Linked DNA regions of Kineosporia succinea. The protein of the gene in region 2 interacts with the protein of the main gene of each other region in a pairwise test. Links are inferred from orthologs where the notes say so. Each region holds a gene or a part of one and is shown on either strand. Other genes may lie near its edges. The genes, in order: J2S57_RS02390 and dnaE.

What was found.
Region 1: the proteins of dnaE (region 2) and J2S57_RS02390 interact in binary tests that used the Escherichia coli proteins (3 or more experiments, as listed by UniProt). The link is inferred for Kineosporia succinea from one-to-one orthologs.

Annotation. Positions count from the first base shown.
Region 1 is NZ_JAUSQZ010000001.1:522,361-529,774, reverse strand. What follows is about bases 1-2,831. They hold J2S57_RS02390 (pyridoxal phosphate-dependent aminotransferase), read right to left. Parts: upstream 2,096-2,831; coding sequence 905-2,095; downstream 1-904. Other genes in these bases: J2S57_RS02385 (DUF6314 family protein), read left to right, coding at 2,198-2,831; J2S57_RS02395 (M23 family metallopeptidase), read left to right, coding at 271-879; whiG (RNA polymerase sigma factor WhiG), read left to right, coding at 1-87. Outside these bases: more of J2S57_RS02385, read left to right, coding at 2,832-2,998; rpsB (30S ribosomal protein S2), read left to right, coding at 3,340-4,278; tsf (translation elongation factor Ts), read left to right, coding at 4,400-5,227; pyrH (UMP kinase), read left to right, coding at 5,423-6,157; frr (ribosome recycling factor), read left to right, coding at 6,248-6,805; J2S57_RS02360 (phosphatidate cytidylyltransferase), read left to right, coding at 6,802-7,414. UniProt on the Escherichia coli protein: Shows aminotransferase activity with methionine and histidine as substrates, and to a lesser extent also with phenylalanine.
Region 2 is NZ_JAUSQZ010000001.1:4,677,410-4,686,085, reverse strand. Bases 3,092-7,184 are described here. They hold dnaE (DNA polymerase III subunit alpha), read right to left. Parts: upstream 6,832-7,184; coding sequence 3,292-6,831; downstream 3,092-3,291. Other genes in these bases: J2S57_RS20330 (RluA family pseudouridine synthase), read right to left, coding at 7,146-7,184; J2S57_RS20340 (hypothetical protein), read right to left, coding at 3,092-3,215. Also shown: J2S57_RS20360 (DUF1697 domain-containing protein), read right to left, coding at 1-5; hisD (histidinol dehydrogenase), read right to left, coding at 13-1,341; J2S57_RS20350 (LON peptidase substrate-binding domain-containing protein), read left to right, coding at 1,431-2,084; ybaK (Cys-tRNA(Pro) deacylase), read left to right, coding at 2,151-2,675; more of J2S57_RS20340, read right to left, coding at 2,733-3,091; more of J2S57_RS20330, read right to left, coding at 7,185-8,075; lspA (signal peptidase II), read right to left, coding at 8,068-8,676. UniProt on the Escherichia coli protein: DNA polymerase III is a complex, multichain enzyme responsible for most of the replicative synthesis in bacteria. This DNA polymerase also exhibits 3' to 5' exonuclease activity. The alpha chain is the DNA polymerase catalytic subunit.

The DNA.
Region 1 (7,414 bases), 4.2 Mb from region 2 along the record:
GTGCTCGGGGTGACCGAGTCACGCATCTGCCAGATGCACACCAAGGCCGTGCTCCAGCTGCGCGGCAAGCTCTCCGAGGTCAGCTAGCCCTCAACGGTCAGCCCGGGGCGGCGCATCGGTCACCCGATGCGCCGCCCGGCGTTTTGCCCTCCGGTGACGGTGGACGCGGCGGTCGCCACGAGCTGTCCACAGGACGGCACGAGTGGCTGGTTTTCCACAGCCCGCCGGCTCGGAGGGCCGGGCCGCCGCGGCTGACGGCAACCTGGTGCGGTGACGACGACCCTGATCCTGATTCTCGGTGCGCTGCTGACCTTTTCGCCGGCCGCCGCTGCCCCCGTCGAGGCTCCGCCTCCGGCCCCGGTGTCGAGCTGGGAGTGGCCGCTGCAACCCCGGCCCGCCCTGGTTCGGGGTTTCGCGGTCGGCCCGCACCCCTGGTCGCCCGGTCATCGCGGCGTCGATCTCGGGGCCGCGGTGAACCAGCCGGTGATCGCTCCGGCCGGTGGCACGGTGAGCTTCGCCGGGGTGGTGGCGGGCACGCCGGTGGTCAGCATCGACCACGGCGGCGGGCTGGTGAGCAGTTTCGAGCCGGTGCGCACCCGGGTGCGGCGCGGTGAGCCGGTCGCGGCCGGAGCGGTGCTGGGCGATCTGCTCGGCGCGGGCCCTGGCAGCCACTGTCTGCCGGGAGTCTGCCTGCACTGGGGTGTGCGCCGGGAGGGCACCTACGTCGACCCGCTCGAACTGCTCGGCCTGAGCCGGGGGCCGGCGATCCTCCTGCCCCTGGATCCGGTGACCGCACCCGGCGCGGCGCTGAGCGTGAACCAGGGCGGCGGGTCGTCGAAGTCCGTCGCGCATCCGGGGAAGTTCCGTGCGGCGGCGTGAATCGGGGCCGCACCCGGCGGCCGGGTCAGCGCCGCATGCCCGCCAGGCGTTCGGCCGCCTCCGCGATCACGTCCGGGCGCTTGCAGCAGGCGAAGCGCACCAGGGGCGAGGGCTGCGACGGATCCTCGGCGAACGCCTGCACCGGCACACCCACCACTCCGGCGAGGCGGGGCAGGTCGTCGCACAGGGCCGCGCCGTCCCGGTAGCCCAGGGGAGTGGCGTCGGCGATCACGAAATAGGTTCCGTCGCTGGGGCGTACGTCGAACCCGGCGGCGGCCAGCCCGTCGGTGAGCATGGTGCTGCGGCCGCGCAGATCCTCACCGAAGGCCCGGAACTGCTCGTCGGGCAGAGCCAGTCCGGCGGCGACGGCGGGCTGGAACGGGCTGCCGTTCACGTAGGTGAGGAACTGCTTGACGGCGGTGATCGCGTCGACCAGCTCGGGCCGCGCGTGCAGCCAGCCGATCTTCCAGCCGGTCACCGAGAACGTCTTGCCCGCCGAGGAGATCGTCACCGTTCGGTCGGCCATCCCGGGCAGCGTCGCGATCGGCACGTGCTGGTGCGGGGCGAAGGCCAGGTGCTCGTAGACCTCGTCGGCGAGCACGATCAGGTCGTGGTCGCGGGCGGCCCCGGCCACCAGGTCGAGCTCGCTCCGGTCGAGCACCCGACCGGTCGGGTTGTGCGGGGTGTTGAGCAGGATGAGCCGGGTGCGGTCGGTCACGGCGCGGGCGAGAGCCTCGGCGGTGAGCCGGTATTCGGGCCACTCCAGCTTCACCGTGCGGCGCACCGCCCCGGCCATCTCGATCGCGGCGGAGTACGAGTCGTAGATCGGCTCCAGCACCACCACCTCGTCGCCGGGCTCGGTCAGCGCGATGATGCTGGCGGTCAGCGCCTCGGTGGCGCCGGCGGTGACGAGTACTTCGGTGTCCGGGTCCGGGTCGAGGCCGTACCAGTGGCGCTGGTGCTCGGCGACCGCCCGGCGCAGGGGAGCGATGCCCCGCCCGGGCGGGTACTGGTTGGCCCCACCGCGAATCGCCGCCACGGCGGCCTCGAGCACGGCCGAGGGCCCGTCGGTGTCCGGAAACCCCTGCCCCAGGTTGATCGCCCCGGTGCGGGTGGCCAGTTCGCTCATCCGGGCGAAGATCGTGGGCGCGGGCACCCCGGCCCCGTCGAGCAGCCCCGCCGCCTTCGCGACCCGTCGCCACGCACCGTTCACCATGCCGGAACCCTAGATCAGCGGCCCGCCCGCCGGCCCGGCCCCGACCACGTCGCAGTGCCCCGGTCGCCGCACCCACCAAGCGCGGGGATGGAAAATGAACCCGTGAACGTCGCCGAGCGGGTCTTCCAGACGCTGACCGGAACCTGGACGCTGACCCGGGTGATCCATCCGGACCTGGGCACGGCCACCGGCACGGCGCGCTTCACCCCCATGGCCCCCGGCCGCCTCCACTACCGCGAGGACGTCGAGCTCCACCTGCCCTCGGGACACGTCGGCCCGGCGTTCCGTGAGTACGAGTACGTCCTCGAAGACGACCTGATCCGGGTGCTGCTCGCCAACGGCACCACCATGCACCTGCTCACTTTCGAGCCCGAGACCGCCCCGGAACCGGCAGCCCCCGTCAGCTCGCCCGAGCCAACCCTGCCCGAGCCCACCCCGCCCGTTCACGCCACCACCTCGTCCCGCCCGGTCGTCTACACCGCCCAGGACATCCACGACTGCGTCGCCGACCAGTACCGCGGCACCTACCGCCTCCACGACGTCGAGCCCCGCGCGGCCCGCCCGACCGACCCCAGCACCGACCCCAGCCCCCGCACCGGCCCCAGCCCCCGCACCGAACCCAGCACCGAACCCAGCACCGAACCCAGCACCGGCCCCAGCACCGGCCCCAGCACCGGCCCCAGCACCGGCCCCAGCACCGGCCCCAGCACCGGCCCCAGCACCGGCCCCAGCACCGAACCCAGCACCGAACCCAGCACCGAACCCAGCACCGAACCCGGGCCCACCAACCAGCCCGAACTCCTGGTCGACATGAAGGTCGACGGCCCCACCAAGGACTACCGAATCGTCACCCGGTACCGGCGCGACCCGGACGACCACGGCGACCACGACGTCCACCCTTGAGCAGGAGCACCCGGTGCCCACCCGAACCTGGCAAAAGCCCCGCGAATCAACGGGAATGCCTCCGCGCTCCGCGGGGTTCCCAGACCGTCGTCATCCCGCACCCCGGAGTGCGGGTAGACTGCCCACGCGACCGGCGCGAGTCGGTCGACTTCGCGTGTCCGCATTCAGGCCCGCCGCAAGGTGGGCCGGCGTTCCGCTCGGTCCTGTCCCTGACGGCTGCCTGATCAGCCGGCGGAAGGTCCGGAACGTCGCGGGCACCAGGCACGGCACCACCCGGAGCCGTGAACCAACCGAGAGAACTGCGCCCACCCACCGGTGGTGCGCGCCTAGGAGATTGATCCATGGCAGTCGTCACGATGCGCCAGCTGCTCGGCAGCGGTGTGCACTTCGGGCACCAGACCCGTCGCTGGAACCCGAAGATGAAGCGCTTCATCCTCACCGAGCGCAACGGCATCTACATCATCGACCTGCAGCAGTCGCTGTCGTTCATCGACAGCGCCTACGAGTTCGTCAAGGAGACCGTCGCCCACGGCGGCAGCATCCTCTTCGTCGGCACGAAGAAGCAGGCCCAGGAGCCCATCGCCGAGCAGGCGACGCGCGTCGGCATGCCCTACGTGAACCAGCGCTGGCTGGGCGGCATGCTCACCAACTTCCAGACGGTCCACAAGCGGCTCCAGCGCCTCAAGGAGCTCGAGGTCATCGACTTCGAGGACGTGGCCAAGAGCGGCATGACGAAGAAGGAACTCCTCGTCCTGCGCCGCGAGAAGGACAAGCTGGAGCGCACCCTCGGCGGTATCCGCGACATGGCCCGCGTCCCGAGCGCGGTCTGGATCGTGGACACCAAGAAGGAGCACCTGGCCGTCGACGAGGCCCGTAAGCTCGGCATCCCGATCGTCGCGATCCTCGACACCAACTGTGACCCCGACGAGGTCGACTACAAGATCCCGGGCAACGACGACGCGATCCGCTCCGTCACCCTGCTCACCCGGGTCGTGGCCGACGCCGTCGCCGACGGTCTCATGAGCCGCCACGGTGGTGGCCAGAACACCGCCGCCGCCGCGACCGAGGGCACCCCGGCCGCCGCCGCCGAGCCGCTGCCCGAGTGGGAGCGCGAGCTGCTGGCCGGTCAGGCCGAGGGCACCCCCGCCGCCGAGTCGACCGAGGCCCCCGCGGCCGAGGCCCCGGCTGCCGAGGCCACCGAGGCGCCCGCCGCCGAGAGCACCGAGGCCCCCGCGGCCGAGGCTCCGGCTGCCGAGGCCGCCGAGACCGCCTCGAACTGAGCTCCACCCGGGCTCTGACGAGCTCGTGAGCCAGGTACCGGGCGCGCCGCCCACCGGCGGCGCGCCCGACGCCTGATCCGACCGAACTGACGACCTCCTCACCAAAACAGGAGTCAGAGCAATGGCGAACTACACCGCCGCCGACGTCAAGAAGCTGCGCGAGCAGACCGGCGCCGGAATGCTGGACTGCAAGAACGCTCTCGTCGAGAGCGACGGCGACTACGACAAGGCGATGGAGTACCTCCGCGTCAAGGGCCAGAAGGGTGTGGCCAAGCGCGAGTCGCGCACCGCGTCCCAGGGCGCCGTCGCGGCGTACACCGAGGCCGGCGTGGGCACGCTCGTCGAGCTCGACTGCGAGACCGACTTCGTCTCCAAGGGCGACAAGTTCCAGGTCGTCCTCCAGCAGGTGCTCGACCAGGCCGTGGCCGTCAAGGCCGCCGACGTCGACAGCCTGCTGAAGAGCGAGGTGGCCGACGGCCGCACCGTGCAGGCGCTCCTCGACGACGCCAACGCGTCGATCGGCGAGAAGATCGAGCTGCGCGCCGTGGCCCGTCTCGAGGCCCCGTTCGTGGCCTCCTACCTGCACCGCACCAGCCCCGACCTGCCGCCGCAGGTGGGCGTGCTCTTCGGCGCCAGCGGTGAGAGCGACGTCGTGCGCGACATCGCCCTCCACATCGCCGCGCTGCCCCCGCTGTACCTCTCGCGCGACGAGGTCCCGGCCGACGTGGTGGAGAACGAGCGCCGCATCGCCGAGGCCACGGCCCGCGAGGAGGGCAAGCCCGAGGGCGCGCTGCCGAAGATCGTCGAAGGCCGCGTGACCGGGTTCTTCAAGGAGAACGTGCTCGTCGAGCAGAAGTTCGCCAAGGACCAGGGCACCACCGTGCAGAAGGTGCTCGACGGCGCCGGCATCACCGCCGTCGGCTTCTACCGCTTCCGGGTGGGCGTCTGATCGATACCGGCTGCTGATCGATACAGCCGGTAGTACCACCCGGTCGCTCCCCGCAACTGCGGGACAGCGTCCGGTGACAAGCCGGTGAGAGGCAGACCAGCCTCTCACCGGCTTTTTCTCTGTCGGCCGTGCGATACGGCAGACTGCCCCCGGACGCCCGTCCGCCGGGCGCCACGAACCAGGAGGTACCGCTGGATGTCCGACTCTTCGCATTCCGTCAAGCCCCAGCGCCGGGTGCTGCTGAAGCTCTCCGGTGAGGTGTTCGGCAACGGCCAGCTGGGCGTCGATCCGGACGTGGTGGCGCACCTGGCCGAGCAGATCGCCGGGGTCGCGAAGGAGGGCATCCAGATCGCCATCGTCATCGGTGGTGGCAACTTCCTGCGTGGCGCCGAGCTCTCGCAGCGCGGCATGGACCGCGGCCGCGCCGACTACATGGGCATGCTCGGCACGGTGCTGAACTGCCTGGCGCTGCAGGACTTCCTGGAGAAGGCGGGCATCGACACCCGGGTGCAGACGGCGATCACGATGGGCCAGGTCGCGGAGCCGTACATCCCGCGCAAGGCCATCCGTCACCTGGAGAAGAACCGAGTGGTGATCTTCGGGGCCGGTCTGGGCGCGCCGTACTTCTCGACCGACACGGCCGCGGCCCAGCGCGCCCTCGAGATCAAGGCGCACGCGGTGCTGATGAGCAAGAACGGGGTGGACGGCGTGTACACCGCCGACCCCCGCAAAGACCCGACGGCGAGCAAGCTCGACGAGGTCTCGTACACCGACGCGCTGACCCGCCAGCTCAAGGTGGTCGACGCCACCGCTTTCAGCCTGTGCATGGACAACAAGCTCCCCATGATCGTCTTCGGCATGGAGGGCGAAGGGAACATCGCGGCCGCCGTGCGGGGTGAGAGAATCGGGACGCTCGTCACCTCCGGCTGATCCGGCCGGATTCGGGGCGGTTCCTAGCAAGATTTCACGGCACATCCGGTCCGGGTCGCCCGGCCGACAGGTAGCGATGAAGGAGCGACAGTGATCGACGAGACCCTCCTCGAGGCCGAGGAGAAGATGGACAAGGCGGTCGAGGTCGCCAAGGAAGACTTCAGCAACATCCGCACGGGGCGCGCGAACCCGGCCATGTTCAACAAGATCACGGTCGAGTACTACGGCGCCCCGACCCCGCTGCAGCAGCTGGCTTCCTTCACGGTGCCCGAGGCCCGGCAGATCCTGATCCAGCCGTACGACGCGAGCGCCCTGACCGACATCGAGAAGGCGCTGCGCTCGTCCAACCTCGGCGTCAACCCGAGCAACGACGGCAAGATCATCCGCGTGGTGCTGCCGGTGCTCACGGAGGAGCGCCGCAAGGAGTACATCAAGCTCGCCCGCACCAAGGCGGAAGACGGCCGCGTGTCGATCCGCAGTGTGCGCCGCAAGGCCAAGGAAACGCTCGACCGCGCGGTGAAAGACGGTGAGATCGGCGAGGACGAGGGTGCCCGCGCCGAGAAGGAGCTGGAGCAGTCGACCAAGTCCCACGTGGACTCCATCGACGAGCTGCTCCGGCACAAGGAGACCGAGCTTCTCGAGGTATGAGCGTGGCCGGAGGTTCTGGTCCGTCCGATTCCTCGTCCCGCCGGGGACGCCGGGCCGCACGCGGTCCGGCGTCCAGGGACGCGTGGCCCGAAGAGGCCGCTGACGGAACCGGTGAGAACGACGCCTGGCCGGCGGAGGGGCCGGGCGAGGAGCAGAACGACTCCGGTGGTCTCGGCGGTCGGCGTCCGGGAAGTGGAGGTCTGGGCGGTAACCGTCTGGCCCGCGGTGGTGCCTCCGGGCGTGCCTTCGGGCGCGACCGTGGTCACGGCATCCGTTCCAACGGCCCGTCGACGTCGTCGTTCGACCAGTTCCTCGACCGCTCCGGCGGTTCCGGCGGTGCGGATGCTCCCCGGGGTTCCGCGCGGCCCGCGCCTGCGCGCGGCACGTCGCACCCGGGCCTGCCTCAGCGCGCCACCCAGTCGGGCAGCATCCCGGTGAACCCGTACCGCGAGGCACCCGCCGACGACCACGAGAACCCCCGCGACACCGGGCCTTTCCCGTCCGGTCGGCGCGGCGCGGATCCGTCCGGGCCGCCCACGGGCGGTCGCGGCCTCTTCGGTCGCGGGCGGGGCGAGGCGGATCCCTTCCCCGGACCCGACCCTTTCGCGG
Region 2 (8,676 bases):
CTCATCGGACCGTCACTCGAACCGGGCCGTGACGGCCTCACCGTGCGCCGGGAGGTCTTCCGCGTTGGCCAGCGCGACCACGTGACCGGCGACCCCCTCGAGCGCGGCCCGGTCGTACGTCACCACGTGGATGCCCCTGAGGAACGACTGCACGCTGAGACCGCTGGAGAAGCAGGCACATCCACCGGTCGGCAGCACGTGGTTGGAGCCCGCGCAGTAGTCGCCCAGACTCACGGGCGAGTACGGGCCGACGAAGATCGCGCCCGCGTTCCGCACCCGGGAGGCGACCTCCGGTGCGTTCCTGGTCTGGATCTCCAGGTGCTCCGCCGCGTAGGCGTCGACGACCGCGAGACCCGCGTCCACGTCGTCCACCAGCACGATCGCCGACTGCGGACCGGACAGCGACGTGGTGACCCGCTCGGTGTGCCGGGTCGCCGCGACCCGGGCCGCGACCCGGACCTCGACCGCCGCCGCCAGCTCCTCGGAGTCGGTGACCAGCACCGCCGCCGCCAGCGGGTCGTGCTCGGCCTGGCTGATCAGGTCGCTCGCCACGTGATCGGCGTCGGCCGAGTCGTCGGCCAGCACCGCGATCTCGGTCGGGCCCGCCTCCGCGTCGATGCCGATGACCCCGCGCAGCAGACGCTTCGCCGCCGTCACCCAGATGTTGCCCGGGCCGGTGACCAGGTCGACCGGCTCGCAGATCCATGTGTTGTCAGCGTCTTTGGCGCCGTACGCGAACATGGCCACCGCCTGGGCGCCACCGATCGCGTACACCTCGTCGACCCCGAGCAGGGCGCAGGCGGCGAGGATCGCCGGGTGCGGCAGACCCTCGAAACCGGCCGGGTTGTCTTTCTGCGCCGGGCTGGTGACGGCGATGCCGCGCACACCCGCCTCCTGCGCCGGAACGACATTCATCACCACGCTGCTCGGGTAGACCGCGCGGCCACCCGGCACGTACAGGCCCACCCGGTCGACGGGGACCCAGCGCTCGGTGACCGTTCCGCCGGCCACGACCTGCGTGGTCGTGTCGGACCGGCGCTGCTCGGTGTGCACCAGGCGGGCGCGGCGGATGCTCTCCTCGAGCCCCGCGCGCACGGCCGGGTCGAGGGTGTCGAGCGCCTTCTGCAGCGCCGCGGCCGGGACCCGGACGGAATCCAGCGTCACGCCGTCGAACTTCTCGGTGAACTCGACCAGGGCCGGCACTCCCTCGGTGCGCACGCGCTCGCAGATCGGGCGCACGGTGTCGAGAGCATGCTCGACGTCGAGGTCGGCGCGGGGAACCACGGCGCGCAGATCACGGGACGTCAGGTGCTGGCCACGCAGGTCAAGTCGGCGGATCACGGCGGTGATTCTATGTCGCGATGCCGACAGTCTGTTCGTCCTGGCGCGGGAGGGGACGCAGAGCCTGCAAGTTTGACTAGTTTGGTCCCGTGGCGACCCGGCTTCCGCTCTTTCCGCTCAGCACCGTCCTGGTGCCGGGTCTCGTGCTGCCGCTGCACATCTTCGAGCAGCGCTACCGGATCCTGGTGCAGGCCCTGATGGATCTGCCCGAGGGCGCCCCCCGGCACTTCGGGGTGATCGCGACCCGGCCCGGCGGTGACCCGGAGACCCTCGACGGTCTCTACGGGGTCGGGTGCACCGCCCAGATCCGCGAGGTGACGCCCTACGACGACGGCCGTTTCGACCTGGTCACCGTCGGGAACCTGCGGTTCCGGCTGGAGGGTCTCGACGAGGAGGCGGGGGCGCCGTACCACACGGGTCTCGTCGACCTCCTCGAGGAAGACGACGGCCCCGGCGACCTGGACGCGGTGGCCGAGCTGGTCGGGCTGCGCTTCGCGGCCTACCGCGACCGGCTGCGGGTGGAGCAGTCCGGGGTGCCGACCGATCCGCGGGTGCTGTCGTACCTGGTCGCGGCGGCCGCGGTGCTCGAGCTGCCCGAACGGCAGAGCCTGCTCGAGGCACCGAGCACGCACGAGCGGCTCACCGCCGAACTGGCCCTGCTGAAGCGGGAGATCGGCCTGCTCGACGCGTTCAACTCGCTGCCCGCGGTGGAGCTGACGAAGGAACCGTTCACTCCCAACTAGGACCTGTCTCGGCAAGACCCCGGGGCCGCGGCCCCGGCGCTGCGCCCCGCGTCTATGCTCCGCGTCGTGGCGAAGAAGAAGGACGCGACGGCCGGCACCCCCGCGACCACGCTGCTCACCCGCGAGCGCGTGACGTTCACCGTGCACACCTACGAGGCCGAGGACCGCAGCCGGGCGTCCTCGTCCTCCGACCGGGTCGCCTTCGGCACCGAGGCCGCCTCCGCGCTGGGGGTGGACGAGGCGCGCGTCTTCAAGACGCTGGTCGCCGAGGTCGACGGGTCGATGTGGGTGGCGGTCGTGCCGGTCGGGGGTCTGCTCGACCTGAAGGCACTGGCCGCCGCCGCGGGTGGCAAGAAGGCGGTGATGGCCGATCCGGCCGCCGCCGAGCGCAGCAGCGGTTACGTGGTGGGCGGGATCAGCCCGCTCGGTCAGCGTAGGGCCCTGCCGACCGTGGTCGACGCCTCGGCGCTCGAGCACGCGACGGTGTATGTCAGTGGTGGGCGGCGCGGCCTCGACCTGGAGCTGGCCCCCGCCGACCTGGTGCGGCTCACACGAGCGCGGACCGCACCGATCGGGCGGGGTCCGGAGTAGTTCCCCGATCGTGACGGCCAGGTCGTCGATGTCCTCGAGGTGCCGCCCGCCCGCGGGTCAGTGACGGGCGGGGGCTTCCAGACGGCGGCTCGTCCACGGCAGGATCGCGCCGACCATGATCACGACCGCCGTGGTGGCGGGCCACACGAACGCCGAGCCGATCGCCCGCAGTGCCGGCGTGCCCACCTGGTTGCCGAGGCCCCAGGAGACGGCCGCGCCGATGGTCGAGGTGATCAGCACGACCAGCACCCGCCGCACCGGGGTGGCCCCCGGCCGCAGCAGGGTGAGGCCACCGACGGCCAGGCCGGTCAGCAGCCCCAGCCCGGCGAGGGTGCCGTCGACCGCGGCCGCGACCTCCTGCTCGTCGCCGAAGCCCTCGGTGACCGGGATGAGCAGGCGCCACGCGACGGCCATCACGACCCCCAGCATCAGCGGCCCGACCAGGGCAGCGGTCTCTCCCGCCAGGAGCTTCTTCGGGCGGGGACGCCGGCCTTCGGACGGCTCCGGCTGCCACGGCTGCCCGGAACGTTCGTCAATCATGCTCATCGTGACTCAAATCTAGGGCCCCGGCCTGTGGGCCGACGACTTTTGCCGACGACCCACGGACTGGAGGAGATCAGGCGGAGGCCAGGCAGCTCGGGCCGAGCAGCGCCTTGAGGTCACCGAACAGGGCCGGTGACGGAGTGACCCGCAGCCGGTCGTCGAGACGCATCGTGGTCTGGCGCCCCGGCTGCACCAGGCGCAGGTGCACCTCGCTCGAACCCGGGTGGTTGACCAGCACGTCTTTCAGCTTGCCGACCGTGGGAGGGGTGCAGCGGCTGACCGGCATCGACAGCACGACCGGGCCGTTGCTGCTGACCGTCAGGTCGGGGATGGTGAGTTCCTGCGCGTAGATCGTGGGCACGTCGTCACGCCGGTTCACCCGCCCCTTCACCACGACCACCAGGTCTTCGGCGAGCACGTGCAGCACCGTCTGGTAGGTCTGCGGGAAGAACAGCACCTCGATGGCACCACCCAGGTCTTCGACCGTCGCGATGGCCCACGGGTTGCCGTTCTTGGTGAGCTTGCGCTGCAGCGAGCTGATCATGCCCGCGATCACCACGGTGGCGCCGTCGGGACGGCCGTCGTCACCGGTGAGCTGCGAGACGGTGCAGTCGGAGGACTTGGCCAGGATGTGCTCGACGCCGAACAGCGGATGGTCGGAGACGTACAGCCCGAGCATCTCCCGCTCCGAGGCGAGCAGCACCGACTTCTCCCACTCGCCCTCGGGCACCGGCGGCACCATCGAGAGCTGGGGGGCGTCTTCGTCGTCCATGCCCATCAGCGCGCCGAACAGTGAGTCCTGCCCGTTGGCCTCCTGGCGCTTGTCGGACACCACGGCCTCGACCGCCTGCTCGTGCACCGCGACCAGGCCCTTGCGGGTGTGGCCCAGGGTGTCGAAAGCGCCGCCCTTGATCAGTGACTCGATGGTGCGCTTGTTGCAGACCACCAGCGGCACCTTGCGCAGGAAGTCCTCGAACGAGGTGAAGCGGCCCTTCTCCTCACGCGCGGCCACGATCGCCTCGACCACGTTCGCGCCGACGTTGCGGATGGCGGTGAGGCCGAACCGGATGTCGACGTCGACGGCGGTGAAGTTGGCGCTGGACTCGTTCACGTCGGGCGGCAGCACCTTGATGCCCAGGTGCCGGCACTCGTTCAGGTACAGCGCCGACTTGTCTTTGTCGTCGCGGACGCTGGTGAGCACGGCGGCCATGTACTCGGGCTGGTAGTTCGCCTTGAGGTACGCGGTCCAGTAGCTGACGACGCCGTACGCCGCCGAGTGCGCCTTGTTGAAGGCGTAGTCGGAGAACGGGACCAGGACGTCCCACAGGGTCTTGATCGCCTCGGGGCTGAACCCGTTGTCGAGCATGCCCTGCTCGAAGCCGACGTACTCGGCGTCGAGCACCTCGCGCTTCTTCTTACCCATGGCTCGCCGCAGCAGGTCGGCCTTGCCGAGCGAGTAGCCGCCCAGCTGCTGGGCGATGGCCATGACCTGCTCCTGGTACACGATCAGGCCGTAGGTGGTGCCGAGGATGGGTTCGAGGGCCTCGGCCAGCGAGTCGTGCGGGTAGCTGATCTCCTGCTGCTTGTTCTTGCGCAGCGCGTAGTTGGTGTGCGAGTTGGCGCCCATCGGGCCCGGGCGGTAGAGCGCGCCCACGGCCGAGATGTCCTCGAAGTTGTCGGGGCGCATGAGGCGCAGCAGCGAGCGCATCGGCCCGCCGTCGAACTGGAACACGCCCAGCGTGTCACCGCGCTGCAGCAGCTCGTAGGTCTTCGGGTCGGTGAGCTCCAGCGACTCCAGCTCCACCGGCTCCTTGCCGTTGAGCACGATGTTCTGGAGCGCGTCGTCGAGAATCGTCAGGTTGCGCAGACCCAGGAAGTCCATCTTGACCAGACCCAGGTTCTCGCAGGTCGGGTAGTCGAACTGGGTGATGATCGCGCCGTCCTGCTCGCGGCGCATGATCGGCACGTGGTCGATCAGCGGCTCGCTGGACATGATGACGCCGGCCGCGTGCACACCCCACTGACGCTTCAGCCCCTCCAGGCCCCGGGCCGTCTCCACGACCTTGGACACGTCGGCGTCGGTCGCGTGGAGCTGCCGGAACTCCTCGGCCTCCTTGTAGCGCGGGTGCTTGGGGTCGAAGATCCCGTAGAGCGGGATGTCCTTGCCCATCACGGCCGGGGGCATCGCCTTGGTCATGCGCTCGCCCAGCGAGAACGGGTAACCCAGCACCCGGCCGGCGTCTTTCAGGGCCTGCTTGGCCTTGATCGTGCCGTAGGTGACGATCTGGGCCACGCGGTCTTCGCCGTACTTGTCGGTGACGTAGCGGATCACCTCACCGCGCCGGCGCTCGTCGAAGTCGACGTCGAAGTCGGGCATCGACATACGCTCGGGGTTGAGGAACCGCTCGAAGATCAGGCCGTGCTGCAGCGGGTCGAGGTCGGTGATCTTCATGGCGTAGGCGGCCATCGAGCCGGCACCCGAACCACGGCCCGGGCCCACCCGGATGCCGTTGTTCTTGGACCAGTTGATGAAGTCGGCCACCACGAGGAAGTACCCGGCGTAGCCCTTGCTGGTGACGACCTCGCACTCGTAGTTGGCCTGCTTCTGCACGTCGTCGGGGATGCCCTTGGGGTAGCGGTGCATCAGGCCCGTCTGGACCTCCTTGATGAACCACGACTGCTCGTCCTCACCCTCGGGCACCGGGTAGCGCGGCATCAGCGAGCCGACCGACTCGGTGAACGAGATCTCGCAGCGCTCGGCGATCTCGAGGGTGTTGTCGCACGCCTCGGGCAGTTCGCGCCACAGGTCACGCATCTCGGCCGGGGACTTGAGGTAGAACTCGTCGGCGTCGAACTTGAACCGCTTGGGGTCGGCCAGCGTGGAGCCCGACTGCACGCACAGCAGCACCGAGTGGGCCTTCGCGTCTTCGGGTTTGGTGTAGTGCAGGTCGTTGGTGGCGACCAGCGGGAGCTTCAGCTCGCGGGCCAGCTTCACCAGGTCCTGCTGGATGCGGCGCTCGATGCCGAGCCCGTGGTCCATGATCTCGCAGTAGAAGTTGCCCGCGCCGAACAGGTCGCGGTACTCGGCGGCGACCTCCACGGCCTCCTTGTACTGCCCCAGCCGCAGCCGGGTCTGCACCGCGCCGGAGGGGCAGCCGGTGGTCGCGATCAGGCCCTCGTGGTACTTCTCGAGGATCTCGCGGTCCATCCGGGGCTTGTAGAACATGCCCTCCATGGACGCCAGCGAGGCGAGCCGGAACAGGTTGTGCATGCCGGTGTTGTTCTCGGACCACAGCGTCATGTGGGTGTAGGCGCCCGTACCCGAGACGTCGTCACCACCGCCGTCGCCCCAGCGCACGCGGGTGCGGTCGGAACGGTGGGTGCCCGGGGTCACGTAGGCCTCGACCCCGACGATCGGCTTCACGCCGTGCTTCTTGGCCTTCTTCCAGAACTCGTACGCACCGAAGACGAACCCGTGGTCGGTGGTGGCGACCGCGGGCATGCCCATGCGGGCGGCCTCGGAGAAGAGGTCGTCGATCTTCGCCGCACCGTCGAGCATCGAGTACTCGGTGTGGTTGTGCAGATGCACGAACGAGTCGGACGGGCCGGGCACGGACGCCTCCAAGCGGTCAGCGACATGCCTTGGATCACGGGCACGCCGGCAGGTCGGGGACCAGGACGGGCACCAGCACAGCGACCGGGGGAAGAGGCACCGGCGGCCCGGCGCGGGCCGGGGAGCCGATGAGGTCTGGTGCGGGTGGATCGCCAGCCAGTCTAGGTCCCGCCACCGACAGAATCAGCGAGGCCCCGAGGCTGCCCGGTCGGCCCGGCGTGTCACCCGGGCCTCCCCCCAACAGCCGAGAGCCAAAGGCGACAATGGTGGACGACGTGCGCACGTCGTCCACCATCGTCGCCCTGGGATCGTGGTCAGCTCGCGTCGCTCAGGCGCTCCAGGGCGACGGCCAGATCGTCGGGGTACTCGCTGGAGAACTCCACCCACTCCCCCGTGCCCGGGTGGTCGAAGCCCAGCCGCACGGCGTGCAGCCACTGCCGGCTCAGCCCCAGCCGGGCCGAGAGCGTGGGGTCGGAGCCGTACATCGGGTCGCCCACGCAGGGATGGCGCAGCGTGGAGAAGTGCACGCGGATCTGGTGCGTGCGCCCGGTCTCCAGATGCACCTCCACCAGCGAGGCCGCGCGGAACGCCTCGAGCGTCTCGTAGTGGGTGACGCTGTCCTTGCCGCCGGAGATCACCGCGAACTTGTACTCGTGCGAGGGGTGCCGGCCGATCGGCGCGTCGATCGTGCCGCGCAGCGGATCGGGATGGCCCTGCACGATCGCGTGGTAGGTCTTCTCCACCGTGCGCTCACGGAAGGCCTGCTTCAGCATCGAGTACGCGTACTCGCTCTTGGCCACGACCATCAGGCCACTGGTGCCCGCGTCGAGCCGGTGCACGACACCCTGACGCTCGGCCGAACCGGACGTCGCGATCGAGTAGCCCGCGGCCGCCAGCCCCTGAGTCACCGTCAGGCCCGCCCACCCCGGACTCGGATGCGCCGCGACCCCGGCCGGCTTGTCGATGACGACCAGGGAGTCGTCGTCGTGAACGATGCGCAGGCCCGGCACCGGCTCCGGCGGCGGCAGCTCGGCGGGCTCGGCCCCCGGCATCGTGATCTCCAGCCAGGCACCCGCCCGCAGACGCTCGGACTTGCCCGCGGGCGAGCCGTCGAGCAGCACGGCCCCGTCGGTGGCGAGATCGGCGACGGTGCTGCGGGACAGGCCGAACAGCCGCGACAGGCCGGCGTCGAGCCGTTCGCCCGCCAGACCGTCGGGCACCGGCATCGAACGCACCTCAGGCATCGGGCTTCTTGTCCTCGGGGTCGTTCGTGCCGTCGTTCTTGTCGTTCTTGCCGTCGCTGACCTTCTGGCCGTCGGTGCCGATGCCCATCACGGACAGGACCGCGATCAGCACCGCCGCGCAGGTGATCGAGCAGTCGGCCAGGTTGAAGATCGGCCAGTTCGGCAGCTCGAGGAAGTCGACGACGTGCCCGCGGAACACCCCCGGCGAGCGGAACACCCGGTCGGTCAGGTTGCCCACCGCGCCGCCCAGCAGCAGGCCGAGCGCGACCGCCCAGCCCCAGTGCCCCAGCGTGCGCGAGATCCGGATGATGAAGACCGCCACCGCGATCGCGACCACCGAGAAGATCCAGGTGGCCCCGGTCGCCATCGAGAACGCGGCCCCGGGGTTGCGGATCAGGTAGAAGCCGAACAGGTCGCCGACCACGTCGACCCGGCCGCGGCCGGTGAGCTCTTCCACCGCCAGGTACTTGGTCAGCTGGTCCAGCCCGAGCACGACCAGGGCGATCAGCGGGACGGCGGCGGCGTAGGCGCGGCGGCGGGTCGGGGCCACGGAAGGCACCGGCCCGGCCGGATCGACCGCTTCGGCGGGATCCGGCGTGGT